DNA from 4 places in the Chryseobacterium sp. TQ-BC-N36 genome. Region 4 is predicted to be linked to each of the others. Evidence: riboswitches for the same ligand, from Rfam matches in the RefSeq annotation. Region 4 holds a riboswitch; each other region holds the start of a gene.
What was found. A riboswitch is a leader RNA that binds a small molecule or an ion and turns the genes downstream of it on or off. The one in region 4 is predicted to bind cobalamin.
Positions count from the first base shown of each region.

Region 1 (3,665 bases), 2.5 Mb from region 4:
ATTATTATTTTCTTTTTAATACATTTGAAATTCAGCTATAAAATATCAGACAGCCATTCTAAATATATTGAACATGGTCAGAAACTTTACTATTCTTTGGATTTTTTATAAAAAAATCCTTATTCCTGCCTTGCTGTTTTCATTACTTATTTCTTTTTTGCTCCCCTACCGGTTGGAAACATTTGGATTAAGCTTTCTTTTAATTTTACCGGTTCTTCATTACTTTATTTATGAGTTAAGGTTTAAAAGCGAATATTACTTTTATGCCAATTTAGGATTTTCAAGGCCTTTTCTTTGGGCAGGAACGATCGTATTGGGACTCTTTGTAAAAATTATAATATTGTTCTTATGAGTAAGCTTCATGTTGATAGTATTACAAAATCTTTTAATGAAAGAAAAATTCTGCAGGATATTTATATAGGATGCGAAACAGGGCAAGTCATAGGCCTTCTTGGCAGAAATGGAAGCGGAAAGTCAACACTGTTAAAAATCATCTCCGGAATTGAGCATGGTGATACTCAGTTTATAAGATGTGACAACAAAATTTTGAGAACCATACCTAATAGAAAAAACAGAATTTCCTATTTACCACAGGATCTTTTTTTACCAAAATATATAAAAATAAAAAATCTGATTCCTCTTTTTTGTAATCAAAGGAATACTGAGCTGCTTTTTACTTCAGAATTTGTACAGCCTTTCCTTCATGAAAAACCTAAAAACCTTTCCAAAGGCGAACAGAGAATTATTGAAACGCTGATGATCATTTATTCTGAAGCTGACTTTATTTTACTGGACGAGCCATTCCATAGTCTTTCTCCCAAGGTTACTGAAGAACTAAAGAAAAACATTCATCAGGAATCAGCATATAAAGGCTTTATCATTTCTGATCATAATTTTAAAGATGTTATGGATATTTCCGGTCTTATATATCTGCTTTCTGAGGGTCACCTGAAACAAATAAAAGATTTAAGCGAACTGCAGCGTTATAATTATATTCCGAAAAGCATTTAATTTATATATTTGAAGAATCAAAAAATTTTCATGATGACTTTCATAAACAAAGCATTCTATTTATCCGCTTTCAGTATTTTTTCTTTAGCTTTTGTAAAAGGACAGAACAAAGTTCCTTTCGGAGTGGTAAAAGCTGAGGAAGGATATGCCAATGTACGGGTTCATAAAGACAATTACAGAAAAATTGTGGACAAGATCCGTATGCGTAAAGGTGATGTATTTGTTTATGTAAAGCCTGCTCCCGGAGAAACAGAATGGATCTGGATCAAATATCCTGAAAAGCAGGATGATGACAAACCGTTTGTACGTTATGAAACGCTTGATAAAGAAGGAATGGTGAATAAAGAACGTATTGCTTATATTGATCAGCTTCCTGCCTATACTCCCTCCAAATCCAAAAACGGAAGATCACTTATTTTCACCGATAATTCTGATCCTAAAATTCCAACTTCCCAAAGAAGCAAAGTGGTGATTGATATCTATCCTTCCAATGCAGGATACCGTAAAAAGGAAAAAGACGCTGATGGGAAACTTCTTACCATTGATAAAGTAAAGCCCTGGGGAATTGGAAATGACCTTCCTGAAGGAATGACTGAAATCAAATCAATCAGGGTACAACAGCCCGGAAGAGGTTCTGTTTTTGTAAGAGAAGCCATCAAAAACATGTTCCAGCCTACCATGGATTTTGAGAACGTTGGAGTAACTTCCCTTGATAACGATAATATTTTCCTGTATATGATCAACGGCTCAGGAGAAAACAGATACACAACATTGTGGACCATCAAGAAAGGAAGAGTAATCAGCCAGATTATTTATCATAATCCGGAATAAATTCATTATTTTTGCATCCGAAAAAGTTTTACGCTTATTCATCACAGAAATTGGTTCTGCATCACTGCAGATTAAAAGGGAACCGTGTGAAAATCACGGACTGTCGCGCAACTGTAAGTAACTGAAGTCTTTATCAAAGATCCACTGTGCGAGGCATGGGAAGGAGATAAATGATGTTACAAGTCAGGAGACCTGCCTTTTTCTTAAACATGTAACTTTCGCGGTCTGAAGTTGTATTGATCTGATGAATTGTTTCAGGAATTCTCCAAATTCCTGTGATTATTCTGTTGTTTTAATATCATTTCATATCGCTTTAATTAATAATGATATATGACTACAGAAGAAAGAATTGAAGCATCCGAAACCAGAATCTTTAAAGCGGTTTTCCCTAACACAACCAATCATTACGACACCCTTTTTGGTGGTACGGCCATGCAGTTGATGGACGAAGTCGCTTTTATCACCGCAACCCGTTTTGCCAGAAAAAGAGTAGTAACGGTAAGCAGTGACAAGATCGATTTCAAAAAACCTATTCCTGCCGGAACTATTGTGGAACTGATCGGGAAAGTTTCCTATGTAGGAAAAACCAGTATGAAAGTAAACGTTGAAATTTACACTGAGCAGATGTATTCCTACGAAAGAGAAAAAGCCATAGTAGGTGATTTTACTTTTGTAGCGATTGATGAATTCAAGAAACCAATCCAGATACTATAAATACTAAAAGTTTCGGGCGGCCTCTGGCCGCCCGAAACTTTCCCCGAAGCAATATAATATATCTTCATTAAACAATGATTGGAATTCATTACGTTTTTCTTTAATTTTAGCCCTCGGGAAATTATTCTTACTATTTCCCAAAACTATAGAAGAACTGATATTACATGAAAAAAATTATTTTAATCATTACACTCGTCCTTTCAGTATCATTAGCAGCACAAAGAGACGTAAAAATTGAACTCCCGGAAAGTTACGAATTGGGAAATATCATTTTAGCACTCACAGAATACGGTAAAACAGATCCATATGACGTTCAGAAAGTTTCTCCGTATTATGATGAAATTATGTCTTATTTTGAGCCTGTAAAAGATCACCCACTCTTAAAAAAAGTAAATTATTCAAGAAAAGACTGGAAAAAATTTCTGGGCTTCCGTACTGACTTTTATGCTTTTTCATTTGATGGAAATGGATTGCTTACGAGAGATTTTCCATTCAATTCATTTGGTCCCAAAGAAGTGGATGAAAATCTGGAACTGATCAATGATTTTGTGAAGAAATCAAATTACAGGGCTTTTTATAAAAATCACCAGCAGTTTTACCATTCTTTAATTGCCAATTACAAAGAGTATTATTACATCAATGATACCTATGCTTTTTTGGATAAAATAGCAGAAAGACCTGCCAATGAAGGAGGTAAAAAGTACATTATCGCCATTTCTCCTTTGGTAGGCGGGCAGAATTGCCATAGAGATATCAACAGCTCCTTAACTGTTGACTTTCCTAATATCGGAGAAGATCTTATCCTTGGAAATCTAAAAGATAATCTTGCAAGAAGGATTCTTGATAATCACACTGTATTTTCGGAAATAGACCATGGCTATGTGAATCCTGTTTCTGATAAGTACTCAAAGGAAATAGCAGCAAACTTCAATCTGGCAAATTGGGATAAAAACTCAGGATATCCGGGTATCAATTCATTTAATGAGTATATGACATGGGCTGTTTACGACTTATTTATCAGAGAAAAATTTCCAAAAGAAAAAACGGACAGTCTTTCTGCAATCTATCATAAAGTGAATATCAGACGTGGATTTATTGCTCAGAATTTA
Region 1 covers NZ_CM178175.1:2,244,142-2,247,806, forward strand. The annotation lists gene AC3FI7_RS10005 (ATP-binding cassette domain-containing protein) at 349-1,011, shown strand; gene AC3FI7_RS10010 (hypothetical protein) at 1,042-1,842, shown strand; cobalamin riboswitch at 1,877-2,056, shown strand; gene AC3FI7_RS10015 (acyl-CoA thioesterase) at 2,173-2,556, shown strand; gene AC3FI7_RS10020 (hypothetical protein) at 2,721-3,665, shown strand, end outside.
Region 1: linked by a shared signal. The riboswitch ahead of AC3FI7_RS10015 (acyl-CoA thioesterase) and the one ahead of AC3FI7_RS22865 (T9SS type A sorting domain-containing protein) in region 4 are both predicted to bind cobalamin.

Region 2 (3,665 bases), 2.6 Mb from region 4:
TGGTAAGTATGCATACAAGTGCAGGAGGTATATATAAATGGAATATGGCGGGAGGACTTGTACTGATAGGCTCAATATCAAACGGATATCCGGCTGCGGGCAGAACCATAGTTTCGAATGACGGAAGTAAGATCTCGTCTTCTGTTACAAATGTTGCAACAGGGTTCAATGAGATATCTACTTATGATGTGGCAACAGCCACATGGGTAAACAGAGGAGGGTTGGTTCCTACCGGATGGGACGGCAGTGTGAGTTCTACCTGGGGTATGACAGCCAACGGAAACATGATTGTAGGACTGGGATTCCTTACAGCTGCTAATGCACATGCTGTGAAATGGGACGAAGTCAACGGAATGGTAGATCTGGGAAGTATTGTTCAGGGACGCAGCTCCAGGGCAAATGCAATCAATGCTTCAGGAACGGTGATTGTAGGATGGCAGGACGAATCAAACGGTACCAGAAGCGGCGCGAAATGGCAGGATGGAGTGGAAAGCTTTATTACAGATAACAATGGGAATAATGTTGGGGAAGCGGGAGGTATTTCCGCAGACGGGAGTACCATCATCGGTTCAGCCAATCCTAACCCCTATGTTTGGAATGCGGTAAGTGGACTTACTTATATTACGCATCCTAATGCATCATTCAGTTTCAAAGGAGGAGCAACAGGAATTTCAGCGGATGGGACAAAAGTTATTGGATATTACAGAGCATTTGGAGCTCCTCCAATGTCAGGAGAAGGCTTTATCTGGACCTCAGCTACCGGAAGGGTTAACCTGAATGATTATGCTGTATCCTTAGGAATTGCCACCAATGGGGTAACAATGGGACTTCCTCTGGCTATTTCTCAGGATGGGAAGAAAATTGCGGGAATGGGAGTCAATGCTTCCAATCAAATGGTTGCTTTTTATCTGGATACATCTGAATATTTATCCGTGAATGATGTGGCAAAAGAGAAAAACAGCATGAGTATTTATCCTAACCCGGTCACTGATATTCTATATTTTAAAGGCACAGGAAAAATAGAGAAAGCAGAAATTTATAATTTGGTTGGACAAAGGGTGAAATCATTCAATACTGTGGAAGGGCAGATTGATGTTTCATCCTTGTCAAAAGGAGCTTACATTCTGGAATATTTAGTGAAGGGGGGAAAACAACAGACCTATAAATTTATTAAAAAATAACACATATAATAGTAAAGTCATGGGATGAATGGCTGTTTTCAATATTGAAAACAGCTGTTCTTTTTTGTTTATATGACAAAAGATAGTGCTTTTATGAGTAATTGCGTTTTTTGGCGGATACATATAAAAAACTATCTTTGCAAAAATTTTGGTTTCCAGTATTTTGGAATGAAAAGGGAATCGGGTGTAACTCCCGGACTGTCCCCGCAACTGTAAATCGCAATACAAGTTTCTGCAAAAAACCACTGTTTAATGACGGGAAGGGGCAGAATGCGAAAGTCAGGAGACCTGCCGGAATTATAATCAAAAACATATTGCTTTCGGAGGAAAAGTAAAAAGGTATGGATATAAAAAGATCTTTAGTACTGCTTTTTTCATCTTATGGCTGTTTTCTTTTTGGACAAGAGAAGACCATTGACACTATTTACGTCTTCGACAATCAGATGAATAGGGTGAAGCTTTTTCATCCTGTAAAAATAATTTCGGCGGAAGATGCTGAGAAAAATTCCAGCAACCTTTCAGAACTTCTGAGATTTCAGTCACAGGTTTTTATTAAGGAAAATGGCCGCGGAGCTGTTTCTTCACCTTCTTTCAGGGGAACTACTGCCCAGCAGACTGCATTTGTATGGAACGGAATTAATATCAATTCCAATTTTCTGGGGCAGGGAGACATCAATAATATTGCTCTATTCGGATATGATCAGATCGGAATAAAAGCTGGCGGCGGAAGTGTGGTCTATGGAAGCGGAGCTATCGGAGGAAGCATTCATCTGAATAATACCCTTGATTTTAATAAAGGGTTCCATGGTTCATTATTTTCTGAAGTGGCATCGTTTAATACTTATAATAATTTTATAAAAGGTTCTTACAGCAATGATAAGTTCAGTTTTAAAGCTTCCGGAAATTATTCTGTAAGTGAAAATGACTATAAAGTAAGTGATCTGAACTATATCAACAGAAACGGAAATTATTACAATACAACGTTCAATGTAGGAGCATCCTATAAAATCACAAATGATCATAAAATTTCTTGGCAGAGCCAGTTTTTTGATTCTTCACAACATTATCCAGTGTATGAGGAAACAGGAACAAAGACAAAATATAAGACTCAGAGTATAAGAAGCCTTCTTTCCTGGGACTGGAGCAGAACAAAATTCAGCAACTCCTTTAAAGCTGCCTATACAGAAGAGAATTTTCAGTATTTCGGTTCGTTGAATATGCCTAAATCCAGTGGTGGAACCGGAAAAAATTATATCTTTAAAAATGACTTCAACTATTTCCTGAATTCAAAGTGGAATTTTAATCTGATCGGAGAATTTCAGGTTAATAAAGGAGAAGGATATCAGAGCGGTATATCGGATGTAAGCAGAAATATTGGTTCTGTTTCGGGGCTGTTAAGATATTTTGCCACAAAAGATCTGCGTTTTGAAGGAGGATTTAAGAAAGATTTTGTAGAAGATGTAAAATCTCCAATTATGTATTCATTTTCCGGGAAATGGAGTACAGCAAAATGGTATGATGTGAGCATTAATGTTTCAAAAAACTTCAGATATCCGTCATTTAATGATATTTATTATGAACCGGGAGGAAATAAAGATCTGAGACCGGAAACTTCTACTCAGGTGGATATGACCCATGAATTCAAAGTGGGAGGTTTCAGGATTGCTTTGTCTCCATACTATATGAATATAACAGATCTTATTGTATGGCTTCCAACTGCTAAAGGTTACTGGCAGGCCTTTAATGTCAATAAATCAGAATCCTACGGGCTGGAGTCCCAGCTGTCTTTCGGCAAACAATTTGGTAACCATAAGTTCAGAGCAAATGCAGGATACTATTTTGCAAAATCTATTGATAAAGAAACCAAAATGCAAAGGCCCTATGTTCCGATACACAGAGGAAGTGCCGATATAGACTATGAGTATGGGTTTATTAAGTTTTTTGTACAGGGATTATTAAACGGAGTTACCTATACCACAAGTGATGAAAAGAGATCGGAAGCCATAGATCCCTATTTTCTTTTAAATATGGGTGTTTCTGCAACGGTTGCAAAAAAATATACTTTAGGATTTAAAGTGAATAATCTGACAAATACATATTATAAAACCGTTTCTTTCTATCCTTTACCCAAAAGAAACTATAGTGTGTATGCCGCAATAAATTTTTAAAAAATTAAATTGAATAAATTATGAAATTAACTAAACTTTTAACTGTATTATTTGCAGTAGTGTTATTGTTTAACATTTCTTCATGTACAAGCAGTTCTGAAGAATTTGAAGTTTCTCCGATTACGTACCAGAACGGATATTTTATCTCCAACGAAGGTAACTTTAACAGCCAGGGAGCCAAAGTAACATTCGTTACCAGGGATTTGAGCCTGAAGCAGGATGATGTATATGGTTATAACAACAATAAAGAAATTCTGGGAGATGTTCTTCAGACTATTGGTCTTAATGGAAATAAGGCTTATCTAGTTATGAATAA
Region 2 covers NZ_CM178175.1:2,376,538-2,380,202, reverse strand. The annotation lists gene AC3FI7_RS10630 (T9SS type A sorting domain-containing protein) at 1-1,181, shown strand, start outside; cobalamin riboswitch at 1,314-1,491, shown strand; gene AC3FI7_RS10625 (TonB-dependent receptor plug domain-containing protein) at 1,523-3,349, shown strand; gene AC3FI7_RS10620 (YncE family protein) at 3,370-3,665, shown strand, end outside.
Region 2: linked by a shared signal. The riboswitch ahead of AC3FI7_RS10625 (TonB-dependent receptor plug domain-containing protein) and the one ahead of AC3FI7_RS22865 (T9SS type A sorting domain-containing protein) in region 4 are both predicted to bind cobalamin.

Region 3 (3,665 bases), 630 kb from region 4:
GGCTGGTACCGTATTTAATGTGCAGCTACGTCATGAAATTTGAGCGCTTTTATAGAAAATATCATAGAGTAGATTAGCATAATTTTAATACCTTTAGCGATCAAATCATTAAAATTTTAAATAACCTATGAAGATGAAGTCTTTCCCTTTTATTATAACAGTGTTTTTTCTGGTATTGAGTATAAGTGTATTTTCTCAGAAAACGGCAGCTTTAAACTCATTGTTAGACAGAAACTTAGAATTTATTTTTCCACAGACTGCTGATAAAATCTCAAGAGCACTGAATATAAAGCCTGTTTTTTATGAAGATGCGAATGAAGAAAAATATGTAAAATGGCCTATGAAAACAGGATTGGAAATGTATAGCAGCCTGGGAAAGGATAATACTGTTAATGAAATGTTTTTTGCCACTTCAGATAACAAACCTCTGGTAGTAGAAGGGCTGCCTTTCGGTCTTATCATGAACAAAAGTACTTTGCAGGACTGTAAAACCAAGTTCAGTAAATATGGTGCGAAGACACAGAAAATGGGAGCCGGCAGTGAATTTCCGGGAGGATCAAAACTGATTTTTAAAAAAGGGAAACATTATGCAACGTTGCATTTTGACAGTAAAAACCTGTTAAAATCATTAAGCTTAACAACAGAAGTTATAAATCCGGCAGCAAATTAACCTGAACCGTAAAAAATATTACAAAATCCGTCATTATTTGATGGATTTTCATTTTAAGGTGAACTTTAGAGAAGATTATATCGTCAGCCCATGGTTGTTTTTCACCTCAGCCATGACAAATGTACTGTGTGTGCTTCCTATAGAATCTACAGATCCAAGTTTATTAAAGACAAAATCCTGGTAATGCTTCATATCCCTTACCTGTACTTTCAGAAGGAAATCAAAATCTCCTGAAATATTGTAGCATTCGGCTACTTCTTCAATTTCCAGAATTTCTTTTACAAAATCATAGCCAACAGATCTGTCATGGATTTTCAGCTTGATCTGACAGAAAACCGTGAAGCCACGGTTCAGTTTTTCAGCATCCAGAACTGCTGCATACCTTTTAATAAAACCTTCCTGTTCCAGCCTTTTTACTCTTTCAAAAACCGGTGAAGTAGAGAGACTGATTTCTTTTGCAAGTTCTTTGACGGTCAGTTTGGCATTTTTCTGGAGCAGCCTGAGCAGCTGTAAATCCTTGTCATCGAGTTGTTCCACAGAATATTATTCTTTTAAATTATAAAAACATTCAAATGTACAGAATTATATGCTTTTATATGTGATTTTTGAAGTTTTATTTGCTTAATTTTATTTATTTGATTGTATTTTTATTCTGTATTGTTAATTTTACACAAAATTAAAGACTTTTACTGATGATGGTGTCAGAAGTAAAAGTACGTTCTTTATAGATACTTCATCAAACAGGAAAGGTTTTACTTAAGGTAGATTAATAGGGAATCGTGTGAGAATCACGAGCTGTCGCGCAACTGTAAGTAACATGCCAAAGGTTTCTGTCCTAGCATATCCACTGCCAAAAACGGGAAGGATGACAGAAGCTGTTACAAGTCAGGAGACCTGCCTTTACTGAATTGACAATGCTTTCGCGGTCTGAAGCTTTTAGGTCATACAGATGATATATCAGATAATACATGCTCTCCTGGGAGAAGCTGTATTCTGCTATGTCACTTTCCTGAAATTTCTATTCGTTAATGCATTCTGAAGCATTTAAAAAGACTTTACATCAAGTTTAATATAAAAGTTTAAAAAATGCAAACTCACATTCTGGGCTATCCGCGTATTGGTAGCAAGAGAGAACTCAAAAAAGCCTGCGAGCAATATTGGTCAGGCAAAATTCTTCTGGAAGAACTTCTGAATACAGGAAGAAATATCTGTAACCAAAACTGGAATATTCAGAAAGAGGCAGGAGTAGATCTTATCCCGTGTAATGATTTTTCATATTACGATCAGGTATTGGATATGAGTCTTGTTGTAGGAGCAATCCCGGCACGTTATCATGAAGTAATACTTAAAAAGAATAATTCTGAGCTGGATCTTTACTTTGCGATGGCAAGAGGATACCAGAAAGAAGGACTGGATATTACAGCGATGGAAATGACCAAATGGTTCGATACCAATTATCATTACATCGTTCCTGAATTTTATAAAAACCAGCAGTTTAAACTGAGCTCAGATAAAATTTTCAATGAATTTGCGGGAGCAAAACAGTCTGGAATTATTGCAAAACCAGTCATTATCGGTCTTGTTTCTTATCTGTTACTGGGAAAAGAAAAAGAAGATGGATTTGATAAGCTTGATCTGGCCGGAAATCTTCTACCGGTCTATACAGAGATTTTGGCCAGGTTACAGGATCAGGGTGCGGAGTGGATTCAGTTTGATGAACCTTTTTTAGCACTGGACCTGACAGAAAAAGCAAAAGAAACCTATCATTTTGTTTATGCTGAATTAAGAAAACGTTTTCCAAAGCTGAAATTTATTATTGCCACTTATTTTGAGGGATTGAGAGATAATGCCTCATTGGCTGTTTCACTTCCGGTAAATGTACTGCATATTGATCTTGTCAGAAATCCTGAACAGCTGGAGGGTATTCTGAATAGTATTCCTGAAAATTTAAGTCTTTCATTAGGAGTGGTTGATGGAAGAAATATCTGGAAAAATGATTATGAAAAGTCACTGTCTTTCATCGGAAAAGCTGTTGAAAAATTAGGATCTGAAAGGATTTTGATTGCTCCATCATGTTCATTGCTTCATTCTCCTTGCGATCTTGATTTTGAGACCGGCCTAAATCCTGAAATTAAGAACTGGCTGGCTTTTGCTAAACAGAAAGTGAAAGAAATTGTCACGCTTAAAGAACTGGTATCAGGTACAGAAAGTAAAGAAATTCTTGAAGCATTGAAAGACAATAAAAAAGCAATTGAGAGCAGAAGAACTTCTTCTCTTATTCATAATGAGCAGGTGAAGAAAAGAGCAGACACTGTAACAGAAAAGGATGCCCAAAGAATCAATACCTTCAGGATCCGTAAAGAACAGCAGCAGAAAGTATTACAGCTTCCTTTATTCCCGACAACTACTATCGGATCATTCCCGCAGACGGCAGAGGTAAGAAGCTGGAGAGCGAAATTTAAAAAAGGAGAACTGACAGCAGAGCAGTATGACACGTTACTGAAAGAAGAAACACAGAGAACAATCCGCTGGCAGGAAGATATCGGAATTGATGTGTTGGTTCATGGAGAATTTGAGCGTAATGACATGGTGGAATATTTCGGAGAACAGCTGGAAGGATTTGTATTTACTAAAAACGGTTGGGTACAAAGTTATGGAAGCCGCTGTGTAAAGCCTCCTGTGATCTTCGGTGATGTTTCCCGACCGGCTCCAATGACGGTATATTGGTCCCAATATGCACAATCCCAGACTGAAAAGTGGGTAAAAGGAATGCTTACAGGACCTGTTACGATTTTACAATGGTCTTTTGTACGTGATGACCAGCCCCGTTCAGAAACATGTAAGCAGATTGCATTGGCGATTCGTGATGAAGTAGCAGATCTGGAAAAGGCCGGAATCAGAATTATTCAGATTGATGAGCCTGCAATAAGAGAAGGTCTTCCGCTAAGAAAAACTGACTGGCAGAGCTACCTGAAATGGGCAGTGGAAGCCTTCA
Region 3 covers NZ_CM178175.1:369,768-373,432, forward strand. The annotation lists gene AC3FI7_RS01570 (VOC family protein) at 1-43, shown strand, start outside; gene AC3FI7_RS01575 (hypothetical protein) at 128-670, shown strand; gene AC3FI7_RS01580 (Lrp/AsnC family transcriptional regulator) at 746-1,207, opposite strand; cobalamin riboswitch at 1,401-1,586, shown strand; gene metE (5-methyltetrahydropteroyltriglutamate--homocysteine S-methyltransferase) at 1,757-3,665, shown strand, end outside.
Region 3: linked by a shared signal. The riboswitch ahead of metE (5-methyltetrahydropteroyltriglutamate--homocysteine S-methyltransferase) and the one ahead of AC3FI7_RS22865 (T9SS type A sorting domain-containing protein) in region 4 are both predicted to bind cobalamin.

Region 4 (3,665 bases):
AACAATCTTATGTATTGTCGTATTTTCAGCTGTTTTAATCTCCACAAAATAAACTCCCGTGTTTAAAGAATGAATATCAATCTTAGTAATCTGAGAAGTCATTATTTTTTGTCCTGTCACAGAGTAAATATTCACTTCTTTCAGTTTCTCAGCCGTTTCAATCTGAATGAAATCACTTGCCGGATTTGGATAAATATTGAATTTTTTCTTGGTCACAGAAGAAATTCCTAAAGTCAGCTGTGCCTCGGTGGGGGTAAATGGTCTTCTTTGCCCGAAACTTAATCCAAACCAGTCATTGTTACTCAGTTGAATCTGAGAAAGATTGGCTTTTGTTTGCCAGCTTGATAGATCTTTTCCTTTATATAACTTCCAGCTGTCTGATCCGGAAGTATTTCCAGTAAATGAATTCAATGTTAAATTAGTAATCTGATTATTCGCTGATGCAAAATTGAAATAGGAAGCTTGAGACTGGATCAGTTGTAACGCCTGTTCAGCAGTTATGCTTCCGTTATATTTAATTCCAAAAACAAAAGAATTGGCATTTCCGTTGGCATTATCAGTTCCGAAATCAATAACGACAAGACTTTTATTAGTTCCGCTTCCTACCCAGTTTGTAACCTGCGAGGGAACAAACCAAGCAGAACTGTAGGCTGCAACTGGTGGGGAAGGCATTGTAGGAGGGGAAAAACTATAAGAAGCTCCATACCATCTTCCGTCCACTAAAAGATCATTGTTCACACCATTATTGAATGCCATAGTTGATGGAGTGTTTCCTGACCAGGTTGACCAATAGTCGTCAAGTCCGGGAGTATGATGATTGTAATTTAAACTGTACAGAAATCCGGATGGTATTTCAATTTCCATTTTAGGTTCTGCAGCGGCAATAGCAGTAATCATGTCTTCCATGGTTAAGCCATTTCCGTCAAAACGGTATCCCCAAGCATAAGAATTTGGGGTGCTGTCATCATTAAAGTCTGCAATGAAATATGCTTTTTTAGAACCGGTTCCTACCCAAAATTTAATGTCGTTTTCTGTGAATTGGGCCGACAATACCTGCATGCAAAGCAGTAAGAAAAAAAGATAGATTTTTCTCATGATATAATTAATTTAAAGTTTTATTCCCGAAACTTATCTTCAGAGCAGAACTAATTCTTTCTCTGAATCTAGTGTTTTAAGGCAGGTCTCCTGGCTCACATCTTACAACTTCCTTCCCGGATTTTCAGATCCAGTGGTTTTTGTGCAGTAAGTTTAAACAGTTTACAGTTGCGGGTACAGCTCAAGATTTGAATATTATTCTCACTTGATTCCCTATTAATGAACATTGTTCAGCCTTAAAACGCTGCAAATATATCATATAAATTGATAAGTCCGTTTTGTGAATTATTTTCCTTTAAAAAAATGATTTTCAAATTGATTAATAATTTGGTTGGATTGTTGGTTTTTCATTTTAAATAGATTCTTTTCTTATTTATCTTCAATGTATTCTGTCTGTTCAATTGTTAAAAAACAATTATCATTGCATTTAAGATCAGTTTACAATCAAATCCTATTTTCGCAGCCATAAAATAGCATATGAAAAAATTACTATGTTCTGTGGGTATACTGGCTGTATTGGCTTCATGTAAAAGTGATGACGATACCACAATGGTTAATCAGGATATTAATTATTCCAAGCTGCCTCAGGAATTTCCATTTACAAAGCTGGCCACGATAAACGGAGTAGATGTTATCAATGGCGGATTTGGTTCAGGAGCAGCCGCCCATCCTACAAGAAAAGGTGAGTTTTATGTCATTACAGACAGAGGTCCTAATACTGATTTCCAGAACGGGAAAAAATTCCTTGCACCTAATTTTACGCCTACCATTATGCATTTTAAAATTAATGCTGACGGGAATGTAGAGGTAATCAAATATATTAAACTTAAAAATCCATCCGGGCAGCTTATTACAGGATTACCAAACCCTGTAGGAATGGGAAGTACCGGAGAAATAGCCTATGATGCTTCCGGAAATGTTTTAGGGACAGATCAATATGGATTAGACAGTGAAAGTATTGTAGCAGCAGCAGATGGTACATTTTGGGTTTCTGATGAATATGGTCCTCATATCGTGCATTATAGTGCTGACGGAGTGGAGATGGAAAGAATAAGCCCGGTAGGTGTAAATACCGGACCAAGAAAGTTACCTGCCGTTTTAGCAAAAAGGAGAGCCAATAGAGGCATGGAAGGACTTTGTATTACTCCGGATGGAAGAACACTGGTAGGAACCATACAGTCGATGATGCATGTACCCAGCAAAGCATTGGCAACCAATACTACTTTAACGAGAATCGTAACTTTCGATATTATAACAGGGCAGACCAAGCAGTTTTTATACAAGCAGGAGGGGGGAGCTTCTGATTCAGTATGTGATATTACCGCACTAAGTAATAACGAGTTCCTGGTGATCGAAAGAGATGGAAATTTCGGCTCTCAGGGAGGAATCAAAAAAGTATACAGAATCAATCTGAGCAATGCTACCGACGTAAATGGACCTGATATTAATGCCGTGGACGGAATGAAAGTGAATGGTAAAGCTTTGGAACAATGTTCATGGGATGAAATTACAAATGCCGGAATCAAAGCCGTTACCAAAACATTAGCGGTAGATCTGGTGGCAAAGCTGGGATACGAACATGATAAGTTTGAAGGAATCGTTTATCTGGGAAATAATAAGCTGGCAGTTTTCAACGATGATGACTTTGGGGTAGTGGATGATGGAAACGGAAATCCCAAAGCCAAAATTTTACCTAAAACCGGTAAAGTAGACAAAGGAACTATGTACGTAGTCGATATTCAATAATTAGATTTTTTTAACGAAAAAGCGGCGGAATCTTTGATTCCGCCGCTTTTTATTGGATAATATATCAATCCTTTATATTAATTAAAAGCTTCAATAATCTTAGAGAAATCCTCTAATTTCAAAGCAGCTCCTCCGATAAGACCTCCGTCGATATCCGGCTGAGAGAAAATTTCTTTAGCATTGTCAGGTTTTACAGAACCTCCGTAAAGGATTGAAACCTCGTCAGCAACTTCCTGTCCGTATTTTGAAGCGATAATGTTTCTGATATGAGCGTGGATTTCCTGAGCCTGCTCAGGGCTTGCTGTTTCTCCCGTTCCGATCGCCCAAACCGGTTCATAAGCAATCACCACTTTTTTGATCTCTTCTGCAGAAAGTGTAAAAAGAGCTACTTCAGTCTGGTTTTTTACAACTTCAAGGTGTTGTCCTGCTTTTCTCTGTTCAAGCGTTTCTCCGTTACAATAAACAGGAATAAGACCTTTATCAAGAGCTAATTTGATTTTTCTGTTACAGTGAGAATCTGTTTCTCCATGGTATTGTCTTCTTTCAGAATGCCCGATTAGTGATCCGGTTGCATCAATAGATTCCAGCATATCTGCAGAAATTTCACCAGTATAGGCGCCGCTTTCATGCTCGCTCATATCCTGAGAAAATACTCCGATTTCATCCTTTTCAAAAACGTCTTTTGCCATCATCAAATACAATGCAGGGGGAGCAATCCAAACCTCACAGTTCGTAGCATTGTTGTTTTTATAGCTTAGTAACTGAATCATTAATTGTTGTGCATCAATTACATTTTTGTTCATTTTCCAGTTTCCTGCAACTAT
Region 4 covers NZ_CM178175.1:5,038,511-5,042,175, forward strand. The annotation lists gene AC3FI7_RS22865 (T9SS type A sorting domain-containing protein) at 1-1,095, opposite strand, end outside; cobalamin riboswitch at 1,159-1,349, opposite strand; gene AC3FI7_RS22870 (esterase-like activity of phytase family protein) at 1,573-2,841, shown strand; gene tpiA (triose-phosphate isomerase) at 2,919-3,665, opposite strand, start outside.